Regions from separate parts of the Heyndrickxia sp. FW510-T9 genome, predicted to be linked through region 3. Evidence: a T-box and tRNA genes for the amino acid it is inferred to sense, from the RefSeq annotation. Region 3 holds a T-box; the other regions hold tRNA genes.
The links. A T-box is a leader RNA that pairs with one kind of tRNA and senses whether it is charged. The one in region 3 lies ahead of AC3WJF_RS10980 (arginine--tRNA ligase), so its partner is inferred to be a tRNA-Arg.
Positions count from the first base shown of each region.

Region 1: it encodes a tRNA-Arg, which carries the amino acid that the T-box ahead of AC3WJF_RS10980 (arginine--tRNA ligase) is inferred to sense. The anticodon was not compared.
Region 2: it encodes a tRNA-Arg, which carries the amino acid that the T-box ahead of AC3WJF_RS10980 (arginine--tRNA ligase) is inferred to sense. The anticodon was not compared.
Region 4: it encodes a tRNA-Arg, which carries the amino acid that the T-box ahead of AC3WJF_RS10980 (arginine--tRNA ligase) is inferred to sense. The anticodon was not compared.

Region 1 is NZ_JBYSWK010000002.1:142,153-147,876, forward strand. It holds gene AC3WJF_RS02010 (phosphodiester glycosidase family protein) at 1-680, shown strand, start outside; gene AC3WJF_RS02015 (hypothetical protein) at 980-1,411, shown strand; gene AC3WJF_RS02020 (hypothetical protein) at 1,815-2,432, opposite strand; tRNA gene AC3WJF_RS02025 (tRNA-Arg) at 3,022-3,093, opposite strand; gene clpP (ATP-dependent Clp endopeptidase proteolytic subunit ClpP) at 3,340-3,939, shown strand; gene AC3WJF_RS02035 (HPr family phosphocarrier protein) at 4,318-4,575, opposite strand; gene whiA (DNA-binding protein WhiA) at 4,595-5,548, opposite strand; gene AC3WJF_RS02045 (gluconeogenesis factor YvcK family protein) at 5,613-5,724, opposite strand, start outside.
Region 2 is NZ_JBYSWK010000009.1:953-6,676, reverse strand. It holds gene AC3WJF_RS06710 (bifunctional folylpolyglutamate synthase/dihydrofolate synthase) at 1-159, opposite strand, end outside; gene AC3WJF_RS06705 (bifunctional folylpolyglutamate synthase/dihydrofolate synthase) at 162-1,481, opposite strand; gene AC3WJF_RS06700 (hypothetical protein) at 1,729-1,884, opposite strand; gene AC3WJF_RS06695 (GNAT family N-acetyltransferase) at 1,993-2,541, opposite strand; tRNA gene AC3WJF_RS06690 (tRNA-Arg) at 2,900-2,972, shown strand; gene AC3WJF_RS06685 (nitric oxide synthase oxygenase) at 3,131-4,210, shown strand; gene AC3WJF_RS06680 (hypothetical protein) at 4,416-4,622, opposite strand; gene AC3WJF_RS06675 (glucosaminidase domain-containing protein) at 4,884-5,714, shown strand.
Region 3 is NZ_JBYSWK010000017.1:51,617-57,340, reverse strand. It holds gene AC3WJF_RS10980 (arginine--tRNA ligase) at 1-1,792, opposite strand, end outside; T-box leader at 1,836-2,049, opposite strand; gene AC3WJF_RS10975 (bifunctional glycosyltransferase/CDP-glycerol:glycerophosphate glycerophosphotransferase) at 2,151-4,313, opposite strand; gene AC3WJF_RS10970 (ATP-dependent helicase) at 4,473-5,724, opposite strand, start outside.
Region 4 is NZ_JBYSWK010000005.1:21,894-27,617, forward strand. It holds gene rph (ribonuclease PH) at 1-606, shown strand, start outside; gene AC3WJF_RS04045 (XTP/dITP diphosphatase) at 599-1,216, shown strand; gene AC3WJF_RS04050 (metallophosphoesterase) at 1,410-1,919, shown strand; tRNA gene AC3WJF_RS04055 (tRNA-Arg) at 2,196-2,272, shown strand; gene AC3WJF_RS04060 (tetratricopeptide repeat protein) at 2,483-3,490, shown strand; gene tig (trigger factor) at 3,662-4,948, shown strand; gene clpX (ATP-dependent protease ATP-binding subunit ClpX) at 5,708-5,724, shown strand, end outside.

The DNA.
Region 1 (5,724 bases), on a different contig from region 3:
CAAACTACACAGCAAAAGTTCTGATCATTTCCGATCCAACGACCGTTCATCTTGTTCAATCAAGATTTAGTGATAAGGGGCAGGCACTATCTGATTTAATTAAAGAAAATCAAGGTATTGCCGGCATAAATGGTGGAGGATTTGTGGATAAAGGTGGAACAGGTTCTGGTGGCAAAGCGACCGGAATTGTCATAAGTCGAGGAAATGTTCTCACTGTTCCAGGAGATAATCGAAATTTACCACTTCTCGTTGGAGGCTTTCTAAAAGATGGTCAATTTATTACAGGAAAATATTCCGTTAATCAATTGTTAAACCTAGGTATATCTGATGCAGTTAGTTTTGGCCCACAATTAATCGTGGATGGAGTTACACGCGTAACACCTGAAATTGATGGAGCATGGGGTTGGGCGCCACGAACTGCTATTGGTCAAGAAAAAGACGGGAAAGTAGTGATGATTATCACCGATGGTCGCTTCTATTGGAATAAGACACATCGAGGTGCATCTATGTCAGATATGGCTCATATGTTTGAAAAATATGGAGTAACCAATGCCATTGCGATGGATGGCGGCGGTTCTACAACAATGATATATAATGGGGAATTGCTTTTAAAACCTGCAACTGATACGGCTGTTGGCATGCGCTACTTACCAAATGGGTGGGTCGTAATTCCGAATTAAAGTATATAAAAACACACCTTTCAAAAATAGTAACGGGTTCGGTTTTTGAGTACAAAAACATAATTCGCACACAAATTAGCAGTCCAATTCGCAACTAAAATGGACTGCATCTTTTTGTTGATATATCAAGGTTTCACATAAATATAAAGGTGTTTTAGCACTTGAATTCCTACCCCTTTTAGCAGGATGAATTCAACAAACGGTGCATGTTAGGTGAAGAAGAACCATAGATTAAAAAGAAAGCGCAATCGATTCAATCATATTTCTAGGACGATTAATGCTAAGGAGGAATAACATTAATGAGAAAGGATTTCAAAAAGCTTAATACGATTGCTCTAATAGTAATTTGGGCTTTGTATTGTATCTCGTTAATGCTACCCGCTTTCACAACAGCTAGCGGGGATAAATTTGGCGGACTTAATATATTGTTAATAGGTTGGTTAGGCGTATTTGCGGGGATGATGTCTGCTGCTAGTTGGATTGCAAACCTGTTTTTCATTTACATTTCGGTTCAAACGTTTAGAGGAAAAAAAACTGGCATTAGTCATTTATTTATGTTATTACTGGCTATAAAAGCATTTTTCCCAATGGTAATGATGCTAGATGAGGCAGGACATACATCCATTGTTACGGAACATAACCTTGGCTTTTATTTTTGGGTCTCGGCAATAGTGTTATTATCTACTTTGGTATTTATTAATCGGATTTTGTGTAGAAATAGAAATAATTGAATATAATTTTATTCTGGTAGATTTTTAGGTACTCAGAAATTTATAGATATAGATCAATAATCTGCTTATGTACAACAATTCACTAATATAAAAAAAGCTCAGTGCATAATGTTCTGAGCTTTTTTCACGCTAATTTTACTGCTAATGTACCTGCTAATCCTAGTGCGTATTTCTGTGCGAAAAGCACTGCTAATTCGATTTTTGTTCTTCAAAACCGAACGTGCTATCCGTTGGACCACCATTGGTTCAAAAAGCCGTTAGGCGTCGTTATATTTGAGTTTTTCTCAATGCATGTTAACCCTTACAACAAAGATACCGAATCCAGAAGTTAATTAAATCTTGTATATTTTCGACTTTTCAAAGATATTTTAGTTGATGCTACAATTCCAGTTTATCGTTCACATCAATACTTGAACTTTGGCTCAGTCTGAATATAATAAGCATTTCTTACCTCTGCACTCCAATTTGCAAAAGCTTCTCTCCATTCAACAGTGCTAAAGAATTCATCAACAGTTTGAGTTTCAGAATCCCAAACTATAAATGTGTTGAGTGGGGCAATTCCTCCTGCCCAAATTCCATTATTTTCATCAGTACTATCTTCCCTTACTAATAATAAGGGTAGACCAAATTGAAAAGCCATTGAAGGTTCTACTTGTGAATAAACTGACCCTTCCCAGAACGGAATGGTTGATGGGGGCTTACCGACATTAGTGTCAACTACCTCAACGAAATAACGACGAAAGTTCATTGCCAACATTCCATAGCTAGATGAAATCAACCGACGAATATCAGTTAAAATAGGTTCGGGATAACTTTCGCTTAAAGGTAATGTACGTGGAAACAGCAAAGTATTCTCAATCTCTAATATAAGACGGTTTAAAAACTTTTTTTGTTTATTATTTAAATGCGTTGTCGTGCTTAAAAATATGGGAATACGATAGGCATGCTCAAAGCTAGAAATACGATAGACATGCTCAATACTATTTGGATCTTTATTTTTATCCTTATCTATACTATGCACTGTTCTTTTCCCCTTTTTTAATTAATACAGTCTCTGAACCTATTCTTAACACTTCAGTTGATACGGTTTTTGGCATTCTTCTAGTGTCCCAATAATATCTAATGCAATAGGTGTGCAAGTTGCGTGGGTAAGTATAAAACATTGAAGAAAATAGGTATCGGAAACAGTCACGTCCTTATGTTTTTATTGAACAAAAGGGGGGCTAATCTTGAAGTTGATTTAAGCAATGATCGTTAATAATCAGGCGCGTATACGGAAGAGTCGAATCTCTATGGACAAGTTTCGGGACATATAATTGGAAAAGTTGAAGTTTTGAATAGAGTAAAAGAACTTCTCCCCCTTCTCAATACATAACTAGCGATACTCTGCATGTGAAGATCTATAAAGCTTTTTGCAGACTGTACCTTTTATTGATTCAATTTTTCAAGTGCTATAATACTTGTTGCGCTATTTCTTTTCGACATAATAAATTCCCTCTATTACGTGTTTTTCATTGCGTGGTAACTGCAATAAAAAAGCACTCAACAAAAAAGTTCCCATGCCTGTATATAAACTCATACAAACATAGGAACTCATTGACTTTTTTTAGCGCCCTCGGAGGGAATCGAACCCCCATTTCAAGAACCGGAATCTTACGTGCTATCCGTTGCACCACGAGGGCATAATGGAACTGTACGGTTTTTAATTATAGTCTAGAAAACGTTTTATTGCAAGCTTTTTTGAGGTTTAAAATAATGACTTTTGGTCAATTATGAATAAAGGATATTTTTTTGAGAAATATAAGGCTTTCGTTTGACCTTTATTGACCATTAGTGTATGATGGAAAGTACATAAGGATTTATTTTCCTTAAAAACCATTCGGGTTTGTATTGTCCTGAATTAATAAAAAGTGTTAGGAGGAGAAAGTATGAACTTAATCCCTACAGTTATTGAACAAACCAATCGTGGTGAACGTGCCTATGATATTTATTCTCGCCTATTAAAAGATCGCATCATTATGCTTGGCAGTGCCATTGATGATCAAGTGGCGAACTCCATTGTTGCCCAGTTATTGTTTTTAGATGCTGAAAATCCGGAGAAAGATATATCCATTTATATCAATAGTCCAGGGGGAAGTATAACTGCAGGTATGGCTATTTATGATACAATGCAGTACATTAAATCGGATGTACAAACTATTTGTATTGGTATGGCTGCATCGATGGGTGCATTCCTACTAGCTGCAGGAGCAAAAGGAAAACGTATTGCATTACCGAACAGTGAGGTTATGATTCATCAACCACTTGGCGGTGCTCAAGGGCAAGCAACGGAAATCGAAATTGCCGCAAAACGTATTCTGTTTTTACGTGAAAAACTAAATACCATTCTTTCCGAACGTACTGGACAGCCGCTTGACGTTATCAGCCGAGATACGGATCGTGATAACTTTATGACCGCTGAAAAGGCCATGGAATATGGATTAGTTGATAAAATTATAACTCGTAATGAGTTAGATACAAAAAAATAATATAAGCACTAAAAGCTAAATAAATTTCTTTTTAGTGAAAATTAAATGAAACTAATTAAGAGCAGCAAAAAAGCCTTTCTATTTGAAAGGCTTTTTTTATGTTCAAAGATTGTAAACTTAAAAAGAATTGACGGACCTATGGAGCCCTCAGTCCTTTTATGAAGGACTCTTTGGGCTTTCCTTCAACCGTTTTTGTCCTTCATCGCCTTTATGAAGGACACTTTGCACTTTCTCTCAACGGATTTTGTCCTTCATCACCTTTATGAAGGACACTTTGCACTTTCTCTCAACCGTTTTTGTCCTTCATCACCTTTATGAAGGACACTTTAGTCTTTCCTTCAACGGTTTTTGTCCTTCAGTCCATTTAAATAGAAACGTTTAATTTTCGTCTTCTATAAATTTCGTTAATCCTTCTATTGCTTCTTTTTCGTCATGTCCAGTTGCACTTAATGTTACGACTGCACCTGCTCCGGCGGCAAGGCTCATTAATCCCATAATACTTTTTGCATTGACTTTCTTTCCGTCCTTTTCTAAAAATACTTCAGACGAAAAGCGATTTGCTTCTTGTACGAATAATGCAGCAGGTCGTGCTTGAAGTCCTGATTTTCGTTTTACTTCTACTTGTCTCTCTTCCATCTCAAACTCCCCTATTCTCTTATTTATTAGCAGCGGAGAAATCTCCTGCACGGAGCTTTTCCGCAATTTCATCAATTTTTCTTAGCCGGTGGTTGATGCCGGATTTGCTAATGGTACCTCCTGATACCATTTCGCCAAGTTCTTTCAATGTTACATCCTGGTAGGAGACTCGAAGCTCTGCAATTTCCCTTAATTTTTCGGGCAATACTTGTAATCCTACTGATGATTCGATGTAGCGAATATTTTCAACTTGCCTTATGGATGCTCCAATTGTTTTATTCAAGTTAGCCGTTTCGCAATTGACCAGCCTGTTCACTGAGTTGCGCATATCTCGAACGATGCGAACGTCTTCGAAACGTAACAACGCATTGTGTGCGCCAACTACATTCAGAAATTCTGTAATTTTTTCTGCTTCTTTTAAGTACGTAATAAAGCCTTTTTTTCTTTCAAGTGTCTTACTATTTAACCCAAACGAATTCATTAATTCACAAAGTGATTCATTATGCTCTTTATATAGAGAAAAGATTTCTAAATGATAAGAAGATGTTTCAGGATTATTAACAGATCCCCCTGCAAGAAATGCTCCTCTTAAATAGGAGCGTCTGCAGCATTTTTTCTTAATTAAATTTGGAGATATGTGGTGTTCAAAAGTAAAGCCTTCACCCAATATCTGCAAATCTTCTAGAATATCTTTAGCCATGCTTTTCAAACGGACAATGTAAACATTATTCTTTTTTAAGCGCATTTTTTTTCGTACAAGTAATTCTACTGGGGTATCATATATTTTTTTGATTAAAATATATATGCGGCGTGCGATAGCAGCATTTTCTGTTTGTACATTCACTACTAACAGTTTATTTGAAAAGGATAGCGCCCCATTCATTCTAATGAGTGCTGAAAGCTCAGCTTTTACACAACAATCCTTTACTTGTAAATTAGTTAATTCTTTTTTCGTTTCTGAAGCAAATGACAACCCCATAACCTCCATTGAAGTGAAAGAGAGAGAAATTTAATTCCTACTTCACTTAAAATCCATTTTAACCATTTGGCAACATATTATATAAAATTCGTGCTACTTTATCTGTATCGTGGCGAATTAATCCACCTTCATACGTTAGAATTTGATCGTATATAACATTTAAGCCTAAA
Region 2 (5,724 bases), on a different contig from region 3:
TTGTCTTTTGTCTGGAGAACCAAGCAAATCAAGTAATTTTCGAGTAAGTTCCGGTTTTCGAACCTCTTCGTCCTTAGTCTTAAGGATATGTGGATGTGCCCGTAAATAAGATTGATAAATAATATTTTCAGCATCATTCATCGTTGTTAAAGTTGACATTTTTATCCCTCATTAAGCACATAATCCTTGACATAACCAACTAAATACAATGACCCGGTAACTAAGATAACATGATTTTTTTGATACTGTTGGAATGCTTGGTTTAATGCATCTTTCATTTCCTCAAAATAATAGTGTTGTGAATTCTTCAATGACTTTAAGGAATTTTCAATTTGCTCCTTGGAAATATTTCGTTCCTTAAATGGATGTGGAGTGATGATATAAGAAGCATTTTCAAAATGAATGCATTTTATCATTCTTTCCACCTCTTTATTAGAAGAAATCGATAACAATACACTTGAAACTTTCATATCAAGTGATTCGATGCTTTTCTTCAACGTTTGTAGTTCCAATGTATTGTGAGCTCCGTCAAATAAAAAGGTAACCCCATTATTCTCGATTATTTCCATGCGACATGGCATTGCTGCTTGATAAATTGCTTCGGAGATTAAATCCGTTTGAAATGAATAGCCGCATTCAATTAATGCTTCTATCACTGAAATGGCATTACTTGCATTCTGTACTTGATGCTCACCGAGAAATCTTGTTCGCATGTTTTTCAAAGAATAATGCTGACCTTGATAATTAAAAATGCTGCCATTCGTATCACTAAAATTCGTAATGAAACCATAATCTCGATAAATGAATCGAAAAGCAGTTTCACAATGATGTTCAATGTTTAATAGATAATTACGTGCTTGAACATTATTCATCCCGCAAATCGCAAATCTCGTAGTTGGTTTAATAATACAAGATTTATCGATAATAATATCCAGGGTAGTGGATCCTAGCAAATGTGAGTGATCCAAAGTGATTTCGGTGAAAACAGCAATCATCGGGTCAAAGATGTTAGATGGATCCGTTTTTCCGCCAACCCCATTTTCAAACACCACGAGTTTAATCCCATGTTTATGAAAAAAGCTAAGAGCAATCATGATCATGATATGCATATGTCCGACATCTTCTTTTTGAAGATAATTCTCTAGTTTTTTCTGAATCTCTAGGACAATGGAGGAAAATTCTTCTCGATTAATGATGGAACCGTTAACAGCAAATCTTTCCTCATAATCATTCAAATGGGGACCGGTAAATAGTCCGTGATTAATAGAATGATGTGATAGTATAGATGAAATAAATTGAGCGGTACTGCCTTTCCCGCATGATCCAGTTATTTGAATAAAAGTAAATTCAGCAACATCGATTTCAATTAATTGAAGCAAATCTACCATGATTTTATGATGGTACCCATTTTCTCGTGGAGTTGTCCGGCCATTGAAAGTGGAGAGAAATGCGAGTGTCTGATCATATTGAGTATTTGTCATTCAAGTATGCTCCCTATAAACATCGATAAAATAGACGATTTTTTATAATAAAATATTATCATATGTAAAAGTGATTTTTGAAATAAAACTAGTTGGAACAGTATGTAAATGTTTGTCTACCTACTTTCTTTGCGAAGTTAATCCTTATGTCACAAAGACTTGTCGAAATTTGGAGGGCTAACTTCACTTGTTCACGGAGGCTGACAACAATATATTTTGATAGTAAAAAAGACACCATAATATGGTGTCATGTATAAAATGATTCGGTATGTGCCGGTACTGGGTCTATTGTTTTAGCATCTTCAGATATGAGTACTAATTTCAAAGCAAAGATAAACAACCATCCTGCAAATCCAACTACACAAACTAGAAAACCAATGGTAACGATCCATGCGTCAACCATATTTTTCATCCCCTTTTCATGTGTAAAAAAGAACACTCTAGATAATAAAAAATATGCTGAAAAGATGAAAAGCTTTCCATTAAATTTGCTAGAAATATTATTTATCTTTTATAAATTTTTTTCCCACTCTTTCTTAAGCAATCCGAATAAAAGCATATCGTAGGTTTCTCCATTACGTTCGAGAAATTCTCTATATGTTCCTTCATGAGTAAAACCTAATTTTGTATAAAGCTGTATTGCGGGCTGATTATAGCTGAAGACAGTAAGCTGCACTCTCCTGAGATTTAGTTCATGGAAAGCAAATTGTAAGGCCAATTCGAAAGCTTCTTTCCCGTAACCCATGCCACGATACTTTTCATCTCCGATCGCGATAGAAGCCCAAGCAATACGCTGATTCCAAAGAATTCCGTCCAATTCTAAAAATCCAATTAATTGGTTACTTTCAATCGTTCTAATAGAAAAAACAAATTGGTTAGTAGAGTTGGAAAGTCCTTCAAACCAAGTGCGAAGCGAAGCGATGCTACGCGGATGGGCAGGAGTAGCATCAAATAATCGTAAAAAGACAGGGTCTTGATACCAATCGCTAATCGTATTTAAGTCGTCTTCTGTTACTGTGGTTAATTTCACTTTTTCACCACTTAAAATGGAAAAATTCATAAACATACCCCTTATTCTAGTTTGAAATGTGTGGAAACATATGTATAAAATTAGTTTCTCTAAAAATTCAAAAAAACCTAATCAAAATTATAGATAGTCGTTAATGAATCTGATAATATTTGATTATTGATATGAGGAGGATTATTCACCCATGAAAAAATTCTTACTAGGTGCCTTTATAACAATCATCGTACTAATGGTTATCTTTATTATTGTGATGGAAGTATATCCTTTTTAGTGTGCTAAACTTAAATCAACTATTTACATATTGCTCCTGCCTACTAAGTTCGACATTAATTTGATTTATCCTTTTCAAAAATGGCAGAATGCTATATAATATTTATTGCACATTTAATTTGGCTCCGTAGCTCAGCGGATAGAGCGTTGGTTTCCTAAACCATGCGTCGGAGGTTCGAGTCCTCTCGGGGCCGTCATACTAAAAAGAGTAAAACCCCTTGTCACACAAGGGGTTTTACTCTTTTCCTAATGAAAACAATAATTGATTTAATCATAAAATTTTGCCCAATAAGTATGATTTCACAAGGATATAATTATAGGATAAAAGCTATATTTATTAGGAGGACTCATTTTGATTTGCAGTGTACTTCAAGAAGCTGAAGAATTTATAAATTCTTGTTATAAGGAATTAAATAAAACTCAACATGATATAGATGAAAGGTTAACAGAGATTAAAGGACAAATACAAAATAAAGGATCTTACGAGCATACTGCTGAGGAACTAGTTTATGGAGCAAAGGTAGCATGGAGAAATAGTAATCATTGTATAGGTCGATTATTTTGGGATACCTTACATGTAATAGACAAAAGATATATAAACTCTGAAGATGAGATTATTGAGGCGCTATTTGAACATATAGAATACGCTACTAATAATGGTCGAATTCGGCCTACAATTACAGTCTTTCCTCAGCAAAGCCAAAACCAAACTGTGCGTATATGGAATCATCAATTGATACGCTATGCAGGCTATAAGACCAAACATGGTATATTAGGGGATCCTGATTCTATTGCATTTACAGAGCGCTGTATAAATCTTGGTTGGGAGCCGAAATATGGAAACTTCGATATTCTACCTATAGTTATTCAAATCGATAATAGGAGTCCAAAATTTTATGAAATTCCCGAAAAACTTATTTTAGAAATACCTTTGCGGCATCCACAATATGAGTGGTTTGAGGATTTGCAGCTTAAGTGGTATGCAGTACCTATTATTTCTAGTATGAAACTTGAAGTAGGGGGAATTACATATACAGCTGCTCCATTTAATGGTTGGTATATGGGGACTGAAATAGGAGCTCGAAATCTTGCGGATGAATCCCGTTATAATTTGTTGCCTAAGATTGGATCATTAATGAAGCTTGATACAAAAAGTAATCTCACGTTGTGGAAGGATAGAGCGCTCCTGGAATTAAATACTGCTGTATTACATTCTTATAAAGAATGTAGTGTCAGTATAGTTGATCATCATACTGCGGCAGTACAATTTAAAAAATTTGAAGAAAAAGAAAAAGAAATGGAAAGACAAGTAACAGGTAATTGGGTTTGGCTAATTCCACCGTTGGCTCCTTCTACAACCCATATATTTCATAAACCATATAAAAATATTATTAAAAAGCCAAATTATTTTTACCAGGAATCACCATATTAATCACTGTGAAAAGCCAGCAATTTTGTTGGCTTTTCAACATTTTTAAAGATATTAAATAACACTACTGCTAAGCGAATATATTTTATGTTTTCATAGCCTTAACTTTAACTGCATGGGAACTAGACTCAAATTACAAAGATAGTCACCCTCATTTGTCTTTCTACAGGATCAATGATAGTAAGGAATAGTTAATAAAAACTCTCTATTAATAAAAACCACCTCTAGGGAATCCTCGATCTACAACCACATTTCTAGTTATAGGTTGATAAATATTCCGTGGAACATTAACTATATTTTGGCGATTTATGTGCACTATTGGATGAATAACAGGGACTATCCTCGGAGTATAAAAATCTCGCACAACATATTGCGGACGACAAACAATTGGTCTAACTGGTCTACATTGATACATATGATCACCTCCAATATTAAATATAAAATATAAGATGCAATACATATTAGAAGTGAAACGGACAAATACAATAGCATTTATAAAATTGGACTAGACTTAAATACTAGAATAATAAGGAAATTTCTAATAAATATTATGAAAATACAAAAATGGTAATTATTAAGCTTGTTTACTACAAAAAATATACTTTTTTCCTAGCAAAAAAGCCTGTACCATCTTCCCTTTACTTACATCTACTATATAAAAAGGAGAGGATGTAAAATGGGCTTTATAGAGGATATCGCGCCTTATGCTCAAAAGATACAAAATGAATTTCATATCTTGGCGTCATTAATCATTGCTCAGGCGATAATAGAAAGCAACTGGGGTAAAAGTGGACTTGCGGTCAAGGGAAATAACCTATTTGGAATTAAAGGAGCATATAATAGCCAATCTATCACAATGCAAACTACTGAATATAAGATTTTAAATGGAAAAAATGTTCCTTATCAAGTAAATACCGCTTTTCGAAAATATCCGTCATGGTATGAATCCCTATGTGATCTTGCCAATCTGTATGAAAACGGGGTGAGCTGGGATCGAAATAAATATACGAATATTATCGGTGAAACGGATTATAAGCAAGCGGCTAAAGAACTTCAGGCAGATGGATATGCTACAGATCCTAATTATGCGGCAAAGGTAATCAATATCATCGAATCGAATAATTTAACGAAATATGATGAAAAGAATGAACCAAAGCCAAACGGAGATCAAAAGTATACAGTCGTAACGTCCGTGAATGCCTATCTTACTGCTGCAGATGCTAAAGTAGGTAAAAATATTAAAGGAGCCGTTAAAGCTGGCACTTATTTCGTATTTAGCCAATCAGACGGCATGATTAATGTTACAACGAAAGCTGGTGCTCCCGGCAGTTGGATTAATCCTAATGAAAATAAAGCTGCTGCACCTGTTTATCACACGGTAGTAAAGGGGGATACAGTGTCAGAGCTAGCGGTGAAATATGGTTCTTCCCAAGCTGATATCAAAAAATGGAATAAACTTAATGATAACTACTTGATTAAAATAGGGCAGAGACTCCGGGTTAAGTAGGGAAGCTTAC
Region 3 (5,724 bases):
TGAGCCAAAGTCTAAAATTTTTCTTGTCGTTATCAGCTTTAATTATTGGACAAACAACATAAAAGTTGTTGAATAATGTTGCCAGCTCATAAGCGTAATTACATATCATATTTGGAGATAGTTCATTACAGGCTGTATAAAGGGTATCCTGCCAAATTGCAATATGTCTCAGTAATGCGTATTCAGGTTTTTCCATTTGATTTATCGTGGCCGGTACTTTTGGCTTCATATTTAATTCATCCTCAGCTTTATTCAAGATGCTAACTGCACGGGCATGAGAATACATTAAATATACACCAGTATTTCCGGTTACTTCTGTCGCCTGTTGGATATCAAAAACGACCTCGGTTAATAAGCTAAATCGAAGTAGGTAGTAACGAATAGCTGCTGCTGCAATCATTCTGCTAGGCAAACCATTCTTATCTGAACGTTTCTTCTCAATTATCTCTTCCATCAGATCCAGTAAATCGGATATTTTGATCCCAATTCCCTGTCTTCCGGACATTGCGTACGACGATTTGCCATCTGTAGTATCTATTCCAAGTTCCTCTGCAGCCCCTGGACTTAATGAAACTACTCCATAACTGACATGACGAAGCTTCTCCGCTTGTTTGCTATATCCTAAGTTTTCAAGTGCTTGCTTTACCATTGTTTGCGGATATTCTTGTCTGTGATCAATGACATTTATTACGATATCCGCTTGACCAAATGGTGTATGGATTCCTTTCCGATTCGTCGTCCAAAGCCCTTCTGAAAAGCGTTTGTATTGGAAGTCCTTTTCTAGTAAGCCAAATTTCCATAGATGATAAGCAATATCTTTAGCTGTATAGGTCAATATACCGTTTGAACGGACTAACACTTTATCCATACTATGATCTGATTCTGTATTGTCTACATCTGATGAAGGTTGTTTTAATACCCAACACCCTTTTAATTTGCCGGAAGTTTCTTGATAAAATTGCGAAGTTTCGTTTAGTAAGCTAAAAGCTGATTCCCAAAATCCTTCCCTAACAATATTGCTTTCCCATACCAGCAAATCATAGACAATGCCAAATTCATTCATTTCTTCAAGATGTTCATGGACAATCCCTTCAGCTACTAGTAGCCCTATCCAAGATAAGTTCTCGTTCCCTGTCTCCAACGAATGAAGTACATTTATCCTTTGTTCAAGTAATTTTGGGTTTTGTTTGTATTCTTTATTCACTTTAGAATAAATATCCCAGCAATAATCGCCAAAACGTGATTGCTCATTTTTATGAGAAATATTCAATAAACCAACAACCGTGTCAGCAAGCTGATTTCCCAAGTCATCAATATAATTATGCACTTCCACATTATATCCAGCTCTTTTTAAGAGTCTCACGAGGGAATCGCCAATACAAGCGTTTCTTAGGTGACCAATATGTGCAGATTTGTTAGGATTGATGGATGTATGCTCTAATACTACCTTTTCTCCATTACTAGGTGGTAAAGTAAATTCTCTCTTAGCCCATTCGCTCCAATCGATATACATATTAATAAATCCTGGAGAGGCAATTTCGATTTTTCGAACCAAATTATCTATGAAACCGTCTTGTTCCAGTTTGATTTTCAATATGTTCGCAATTTGTATTGGTGGCTTGCGAAAGACTTTGGCAAGCTGCATAGCAACATTCGTAGAATAGTCACCATGCTCTAAATGAGCTGGCTGCTCGACACTAATTTTTAAGTCATCGTTACTGCTAAGACCCTTTTCATCCAAAAGATCCTTCACAGTTTTTTCGATACTGCTTGTAATCAACTGGCTTATCACTTTAAAAAACCTCCTTTAAAAAAATTAAAGCCTTCGTCTCTAAAAAAGAGACGAAGGCTTTTGCATTCGCGGTACCACTCTTGTTGTTAAACATACATTTAACCACTCAAAAGATAACGGTCTTAGCCGTGACTTCCTACTAACCATTCAGAAATCATTCTTATGGGTCCGTTTCACTGTTAACACTGTACCGGCTCCCACCATTCCGGCTCGCTTTGACGTTCTTCAACAGTTACTCTCCCAATCCTCGAATATAAAATATATTGAAAACATTATATCCGATTCCATAAAAAAGTCAAACTTTAAAATTTAGACAGAAAAATTAGCTTCCTTTGAACTTAATTTAAAGAAGACAAAACTAATTATTCATTGTGAGACTATTATCCTTATAAAGCTGCTTAGTCTCTTGTAAAAAAACGTTCTCTACAACTTTCACAGATGCATCTCCATTATCCCAATCACAATACGTTTGATAAAATTTCTCATAACGATCCTTATATTTTTCTATTACATTCTCAATATTCATCACTGCATCAATAACCTGTTCTGAAGTATATAGCAGTGGACCAGGGACATCAGTTTCAATATTAATATAAAACCCTCTTAATGTATCCCGGTATTTTTCAAGATCATATGTATAGAATAAAATTGGTCTTTTTAAATTTGCATAGTCAAAAAAGACAGAAGAGTAGTCAGTGATTAATATATCGGATATTAAATAGAGCTCTGCAATATCATCGTATTTCGATAAGTTATATGCAAATCCTTCCGCTCCTGTAGTTTCAATATTATCTGCGATGAAATAATGCATTCGCAACAGGATAACATATTGATCTCCCAGTTTTTCTTTCATTTCTTGGAGATTTAGCTGCAAATTAAATTTATATTTACCTGGTTCATAAAATTCGTCATCTCGCCAAGTCGGAGCATATAATACAACTTTCTTATCCGATGGAATACCTAATTTTCGCTTTATATTGTTAGCTATAGAATCCCGGTCTTTGTGATACAAAATGTCATTTCTAGGATAGCCAAATTCCAAAACGGTCTTATCAAATTTGAATGCCCTCTTAAAGATATCGGTAGAGTATTGATTTGGTGAAATAAGATAATCCCATCTTCTAGATTGTTCATAGAAATGCTTTTTATAATTGGGATTAGCAGAGTATATATCATTCATATCAAAGACTAGCTTTTTTAATGGAGTGCCATGCCATGTTTGAAGATATATATTACCCTCTCTTTTCTTTAAATGAAGCGGCAATCTTGAGTTACTAACCCAATATTTCGCAGTTGCCAAATAATAATAATAAGATAAACTAAAACGTTTAATTTGTTTTGGGTTCCCTGGAATATCTTTGACCTTTCGATTAAATATCCATACATACTCAAAATCCAAGTTTTCATTATTCATGTATTCATATATGTATTTAGGACTATCCGAGTAATTCTTTCCTAAGAAGCTTTCAAAAACAATCGTTTTTTCTCTCATCGGCATTTTTAACAAAATGGAATTATAAATAAATAAGCGCATTTTAGTTCTTCCACTAATTGCACGCTTTAAATTCCTAGCAATATGATGAAATGATAATAATTTCGAAAATTTTTCTTTCTTCTCATTTGCTAATAATTTTATTTCCCTCTTCACAACAATGTTCGTATTTTTTATATTTTTTTGGGAAATCTTTTTTGCAGAATCAGATAATAAATCAAAATAGTTATCAATATTGCTTTTATTAGCAAATAACATGACAATATTTTTTCGATAAATATTTAGAAATTTCCGATCTAAGAATTTATCAATTAGCGAATTTTCCTCTTCCTTGTCCTTTAAATCATTATATACAGAAATAAAATCTAATAATTTTTGTTCTCTACTAGATTGCATTAATGCCGGATTTGAAATTGGGTCATTTCTTAGTCTTTTGAAATACAAGCTATCATTCACATATGGTATTTCATCTATCAATTTTAATATAGCATTAATAACTGGTAATTCTGAGTAGCAATTTACATTTTCACTGAAAAGAAAATTGTTTGATATAAAAAATTCTTTTGAGATTAAATGATGAGTGATGGATATTTTTTTGAAATGTGACAGACTGTTTTTGGAAATTACCCTACTCTCAATTTCATCTAATTGATATGTATCTTTTTTCTTTTTGATTTTTTTATTTCGACCGGCTATGAGACTACAGTCGTTAATATTGTCTAGGAGTTTCTCTAATGTAGAACTTTCAATATAATCATCACTATCCAAAAAGTATATATAATTGCCAGTAGATTGACTTACACCATAGTTTCTAGCAGCACCAACACCCTTTCGAAAAGGGAAAGAACTACTAATAATTCTAGTATCCTTTTTTGCGTATTCTTCTATAATGTTGGAGGAATTATCAGTAGATCCATCATTAATTACTATTATTTCTATGTTGTTATATGTCTGATCTATTACTGACTCCAAGCATTCCGGCAAAAATTCTGCTGTATTAAACACCGGAATGATTACGGATATCTTCATTTGCTTCATATCCTTTCACATTAATCGATTCAATAGTTTGAAACTTCATCTATTCAATAAATTAATAATTTCCTATAAATGTACTAACTATTATTTATGTTATACGCTACCATAAAGTTATCGTCAAGTCACCTGAAAAAGGTTGGAAAATCAGCATTCTTAATGTACTGCTTCTAACAATCCCATTTCTAAACATGTCTTAACTGCAAGGTTTTTGACACCTGATTGAAACCGAATTTCGACTGTTTCCTCTTTAACTACTATTATTTCCCCACATCCAAAGACTCGGTGTTTGACCTCTATTTCCGGCAACAATTCTTTCTGATCCCTTATAGCATTTGGATTGTACGGAATGATTGTATTTCCTACTCTTATTACTCTATTATTTTTCGATGTATCCGTATTATTATTTATCAGCTTTTCGAATTCTGGATTTATTATTTTTTTTACTTGCGATACAAATGGAGATTCCTGCACTATTTGTCCATCTCTTTCCTTATAACTAATGAGTTCCAGATGTTTTTTCGCTCTGGTCATCCCAACATAGAACAACCGAACCGCTTCTTCCATGGCATCGTCTCTTGCTGCTCCACTTTTGGAGTCGTCAGAAGTCGGAATGATTCCGTCGATTAGGTCAATCATATATACTCTTTCAAACTCTAACCCCTTCGAACTATGAAACGTGGAGAACGTTACTACATTCTGTCCTTTTTTGAATCTAGCATTTTTAAGAACAGACTCCAAATACTTTAGACGACCCGCGAACTCCTCCATCGTTTCTAACCCAATTGCAATTTCCTCTAATGTATTTAAGATTCCAAGCAAGTATTCTTTTCGGAACCCAAGTCGCTCACACATTTTTTCAATCGCTTTCTCATAACCTAAACGTTCTCGAATAACTCTAATTGCATGCAGCGGTGGCATGCCTTTCATTTCCTGAAACGTTTCTTTGCTTTCGGTTAAAAGCTTCACTTGATATTCCTGAAGCGGAACAAATTTTAATAAATTATCAAAAACTGACTCATTATTATGGATTTCTTTTAATTTCTCCATTTGTTTTTTGCTAATGTATCCATTAAATTTTAAATGGATTTTCTCTAAAATGTCCGTACGTTTATCCGTAAACGTCATTCGCATGAAATTTAGAATATCGTCCACTACCCAATGTGAAAAGAATCGATTATCTGCATCCTTCATGTAAAAAGGGATTCCCGCCCGCTCAAACTCATTCATTAGAGCAATGGACGATGAATTATTTCGGTATAACACAGCTACCTCTGCAAGATTATCAGCCTTCCCTATCTCCTCTACTAAATACTTTGCTTGATTTAAATAGTTCGGGAAACTTTTGATTTCGATTGGGTGATGCGATAAATTTTGGGTAAACATATTTTTGTTATAGCGATTCTTA
Region 4 (5,724 bases), on a different contig from region 3:
TTTATGAGGGGTAGTGGAAAAGGCTGGATTACTGCAGAATATTCTATGCTTCCGCGCGCCACAGAGCAAAGAAATATTCGTGAGTCTTCAAAAGGAAAAGTTTCAGGTAGAACAATGGAAATTCAACGTTTAATTGGCCGGGCATTAAGGGCTGTTGTTGATTTGGAGCAAATTGGTGAGAGGACTGTCTGGATAGACTGCGACGTGATTCAAGCCGATGGTGGAACAAGAACTGCTTCCATTACAGGTGCATTTGTCGCTATGACATCAGCACTGAACAAATTGTATGAGAGAAAAGCGATTAAAAAATTTCCTATAACAGATTATTTGGCCGCAACGAGTGTAGGAATTCTAAAAGAAACTGGGGTTGCATTAGACCTGAACTATGCAGAGGATAGTACTGCAGAAGTAGATATGAATGTTGTTATGACCGGTAATGGAAAATTTGTTGAACTACAAGGTACTGGAGAAGAGGCCACATTTTCTGCCGAGGAGCTTCAGCAATTATTAGATACTGCTCAAAAAGGGATTAAGGAATTAATCGACTATCAAAAACAAGTACTCGGTGATATTTCTTCCAAAATAGAGGGTAATATAAATGAATAAAAGTATACTGGAGAACAAACAAGTCATTATCGCAACAAAAAATATAGGAAAAGCGAAAGAATTTGAAAAACTGTTTTCTCCATATGAAATTAAGGTACTAACTTTGTTAGATTTTCCTGATGTTTCTGATATTGAAGAGACAGGAAAAACGTTTGAAGAAAATGCAATTTTAAAAGCGGAAGCAATAGCTAAGCAGTTTCAAACAATGGTTATCTCGGATGATAGCGGTCTAATCGTAGATGCATTAAATGGTAGACCAGGTATTTTCTCCGCTAGGTTTGCAGGTAGCGACAAGAATGATGAAGCAAATATTCGCAAGGTGCTTTCCGAAATGGAGCAAGTACCACTGGAGAAGCGAACTGCAAGATTTTATTGTGCTATTGCTCTAGCCATTCCTGGTGAAATAACAAGAACTGTTTCTGGCATTTGTGAAGGAGAAATATTGAGAGAGAAGCGCGGGACAAATGGTTTTGGCTATGATCCAATATTTTCTATAAAAGATAGGGGTTTAACAATGGCTGAAATACCGTCGGAAGAAAAAAATCAAATTAGTCATCGTGCTAAAGCGATTCAAAAACTTATTTCTATGATTGAAACTGTTTTCGCATAAGTTGTTGTTTTTCGCACATTGTTTAAACTTCTTTATAAGGTGTAGTTTCGGGGCATCTTTTCTTAAAGGAGATTATTATCCATTCCAAAAAAGAATGAAGAATTTCTGTTCTGGGATTTATCATTATAAACTTACTATGTTTAAGAAAAGAGCCATTATTGAAGATATACTAAATTGATTAGGATGATGGGGAATGAAGTTACTAGTGGTGAGTGATAGTCATGGATTAACAAGTGAATTAGGTGAGATAAAGAATAAATATCATAATAAAGTTGATGCTATGATCCACTGTGGAGATTCAGAATTACAGGCTGACAGTAATGAAATGCAAGGTTTTTTAAGTGTTAGGGGAAATTGTGATTATGATCGTACATTCCCTCTCGATATTAAAGAAAACATTAAAGGCAATACCATTTTTGTTACACATGGACATCATTATAATGTCAAAATGACCTTAATGAATCTTTCCTATAAAGCGAAAGAAGTGGATGCTGATTTTGTGTTCTTTGGTCATTCTCATGCACTTGGAGCTGAAATGATAGATGGAACATTATTTTTAAATCCTGGTAGTATATTTATGCCGCGAGGTCGCAAGGAAAAGACATATGCAATTGTTGAAAAAATTGACCATCAAATAACAACTAAATTTTATACAAACAATCATCAAGAACTACTTCCATTAAGACATCTATTTGTATTATAATAAAAACCTATTGCAGTAAATATTTACTGCAATAGGAAAGTTTTAATAATATTTTTCTTAAAATCTGTTGACAAACAGATGATATACAAATATAATAAAAAATGTCTTAAAGAGAATATGACATAAATTAAAATGTCCCAGTAGCTCAGCACGACCGAATACGCTACGAAGCAACACTTCAGCGTACAGATCGAGCAACATCTTGAATAATCTTTCTGAGAGCTGGACGGGATATACTTAATTTTCATTTCAAACTTTATAATTAAATATTATAATGTCCCAGTAGCTCAGCAGGATAGAGCAACAGCCTTCTAAGCTGTGGGTCGGGGGTTCGAATCCCTCCTGGGACGCCATAAACTAATACATACAAGCTTACCTTATGGTAGGCTTTTTTTGTTCCTAATAACATGTTTGTCTATCAGCTTGAGGCAGCTTTTCCGAAGCGAAAGAAGTGTAGATTGGCCAACAACGTATTGTAATTAAAATTGGATGATAGGCCTTTTTGTAAATTCCCTCATTTATATGCTACACTATTCCCGATTATGGTAAAGGCGGTAACAAAAATGAGAAAAGGTAAAAAGCTAAAAAAGAAAGAGAATATCGTTTATTTCCCAGGTCTGCCACAACGTCTTCTCTCCATGGGAATAGAACAGTTGGAAATGAAAAATTATGAGACTGCAGCAAATTTTCTTTTGCAGGCGAGAGAAATGGAAGGAAATAGTCCAGATATAGAAACCGCATTACTTGTTGCCCTTTCTGAAATGGGAAACTTCGAAGATACAAGAATATTATGCGAAGATATGCTAAAAAAAGGTATCGGGGATTATTTTGAAACAATTGATATTTATTTAATGGTATTAATTCAACTTAAAGAATATAAAAAAGTAGCGGAAACGATAAAAATCCTTATTGAAGAAAAAGAAATACCACTAGAAAAACTTAATCATTATGAAAAACTACTTCAATTTAGTGAAAAAAGGTTTGGAGTCGATACGATTAACTATCCAACTAGTCATGAAACAAAAGAGATCCTAACATCCACAAACATTCATGAACAAATACTTGCAATAGCAGGTTTAATGAATATAAACATTCAACCATACATAAAAGAATTAACAAGGTTTCTCGGTAATCGCGAGCAGCATCCTTTTGTTCAAACCATGGTTCTGAACATTCTTAAGGAACATGGATTTGAAAAAAAAATAGCTATCGAAAAATTTCATTATAAAAGTGCTATTAACCCTACTGAACTTCAGCCGTTGTTTGAAACTCCTTTTTATATAGAATTGAGAAATCAATTGCAAAAAAATATTGAACAGAAAAACCCATCTCTATATGAACAAATTAAAATAATTATGGATAAGCATTTTTTTCTCTTATATCCATTTGAGTTAGAACCAAGTAATGTAATGTTATGGATGGCTGCGTATCATTCGATGGGACAGGAGCTTTACGGGGAACAAGTCAGTCAGGAAAATATGTGTGAAAATTATCAAATAAAAGAGTCGGAATTAAGAAAATGTCTTGAATTTCTACGTATACTTGAAGAAATTTCTTTGCCTAATCTTTAGCACCGTCTTGAAACACATAAATCCTATGTTATAATGTAATGGTTGTATTGTGTATTATTCAACATAATTCTTTTTTCTATTTTAAAAATGGATAGGGTAAATCTGCGTAAGTAGCTTATCTATTGAAACTAATTATTTAACTATCAAATATAGATTGTTGGAGGGAAAGGTATGTCAGTAAAATGGGAAAAACAAGAAGGGAATCAAGTGATTCTTACTATTGAAGTTGATGTGGAAACAGTAAATAATGGATTAGATGCGGCATTCAAAAAAGTAGTAAAACAAGTGAATGTTCCTGGATTCCGTAAAGGAAAAATGCCACGTAGTTTATTTGAAAAACGTTTCGGTGTAGAATCATTATACCAAGATGCAATCGATATTATTCTTCCAGATGCATATGCCAATGCAATTGAGGAAACAGGAATTTTCCCTGTAGATCGTCCTGAGATTGATATTGAGCAAATGGAAAAAGGAAAAGAATTAATCATTAAAGCAACTGTTACTGTAAAACCTGAAGTTAAGCTTGGTGAATATAAAGGTTTAGAAGTTGAAAAATTAGACACTGAAGTGACGGATGAAGATGTTGAAAAAGAATTAAAAACTCTTCAAGAACGTCAAGCAGAACTAGTGATTAAAGAAGATGGAACAGCAGAAAACGGCGATACTGTTGTCATCGATTTTGAAGGCTTTGTAGATGGTGAAGCTTTTGAAGGTGGAAAGGCTGAAAATTATTCATTAGAGCTTGGTACTGGAAGCTTTATTCCAGGATTCGAAGAGCAATTAGTGGGAACAAAAGCGGGAGTTGAAAAAGAAGTAGAAGTAACATTCCCAGAAGAATATCATGCAGTTGAATTAGCTGGAAAACCTGCTACATTCAAAGTGACTGTTCATGAAATTAAAGGGAAAGAACTTCCTGCTTTAGATGATGAATTTGCAAAAGATGTAGACGATGAAGTAGAAACATTAGCTGATCTAAAAGAAAAAACAAAGAAAAAGCTTGTTGAAGAAAAAGAACACCAAGCAAAACATGCTTTAGAAGATGCTGTTGTTGAAAAAGCTGCAGAAAATGCAGAAATCGATGTTCCAGAAGCAATGATTAACACAGAAGTAGATCGTATGCTTCAAGAGTTCGGACAACGTCTACAAATGCAAGGAATGAATCTTGATTTATATTTCCAATTCTCAGGTCAAGACGAACAAGCTCTTCGTGCTCAAATGAAAGAAGATGCAGGCAAGCGAGTAAGAACTAATCTAACATTGGAAGCAATTGCGAATGCGGAGAACATTGAAGTTTCTGACGAAGAAGCAGAAGAAGAAATTAACAAAATGACAGAAACATATAATATGACTGCTGATGCTATTAAAAATGCAATTGGTGGCTTAGATACAGTGAAAAATGATGTAAGAATTCGTAAAGCTGTTGAGTTTCTAGTTCAAAATGCCAAAACAGCGGCATAATAATAGATCTAAAAAAATAAAAATATATTACCATAGGTAGCACACAAACAAGGCGCGAAATCAATCGTGCCTTGTTTTATAAAGTCTGTTTTCGTAAATGGCTATATATCCTAAAGTGGACTTAGTGTTGGGGCATCTTTTCTTAGAGAGTTTTTTATTCTTAATCTAATAAGAATGTTTAAAAGGTTTTTGTCCTACAAATGCAACATAGTTTATGAAAAGAGTCTTTATAAAAATAAAAATTTTTACATATGATAAATAATACCCAAAAAAAATAAAGATAAAATGGAATATAAACCATAATTTCAGGAGAGTCTGGAATAAGTAGGATTTTTACATAATCATGGCGAATAATAATTAAATAAGCTTTATCATTTCCTGTCCTACATAAAAATATGGTACAATGCAATACATAACTATTTTGCTGAATGAAGAAACAAAGTACGCTACATAAGTAAAAGTGAAAATGAAGTAAGTTGGTTTGTTTGATTCATTCGAAAAGGCTGTTTTCGTATAATTTGTTAATTTTCTTAATCTGTTTAAATTCCTAATAATGTATAGTTTCGGGACATCTTTTCTCAATAGAAAACCCCTTCTATACCTGAATGAATAAATTTATGGAATTTACGATTACAAAAACAACAAAGGTTAAGAAGAGAGCCTTAACAAAAGATTAAGTCAGAAGATCAATCATTTTTGAATGGTAAGGAAATACTAAGTAATATGCTTAAGCAGCGATAATTTAAGGGGTGAAACTCATTGTTCAAATTCAACGA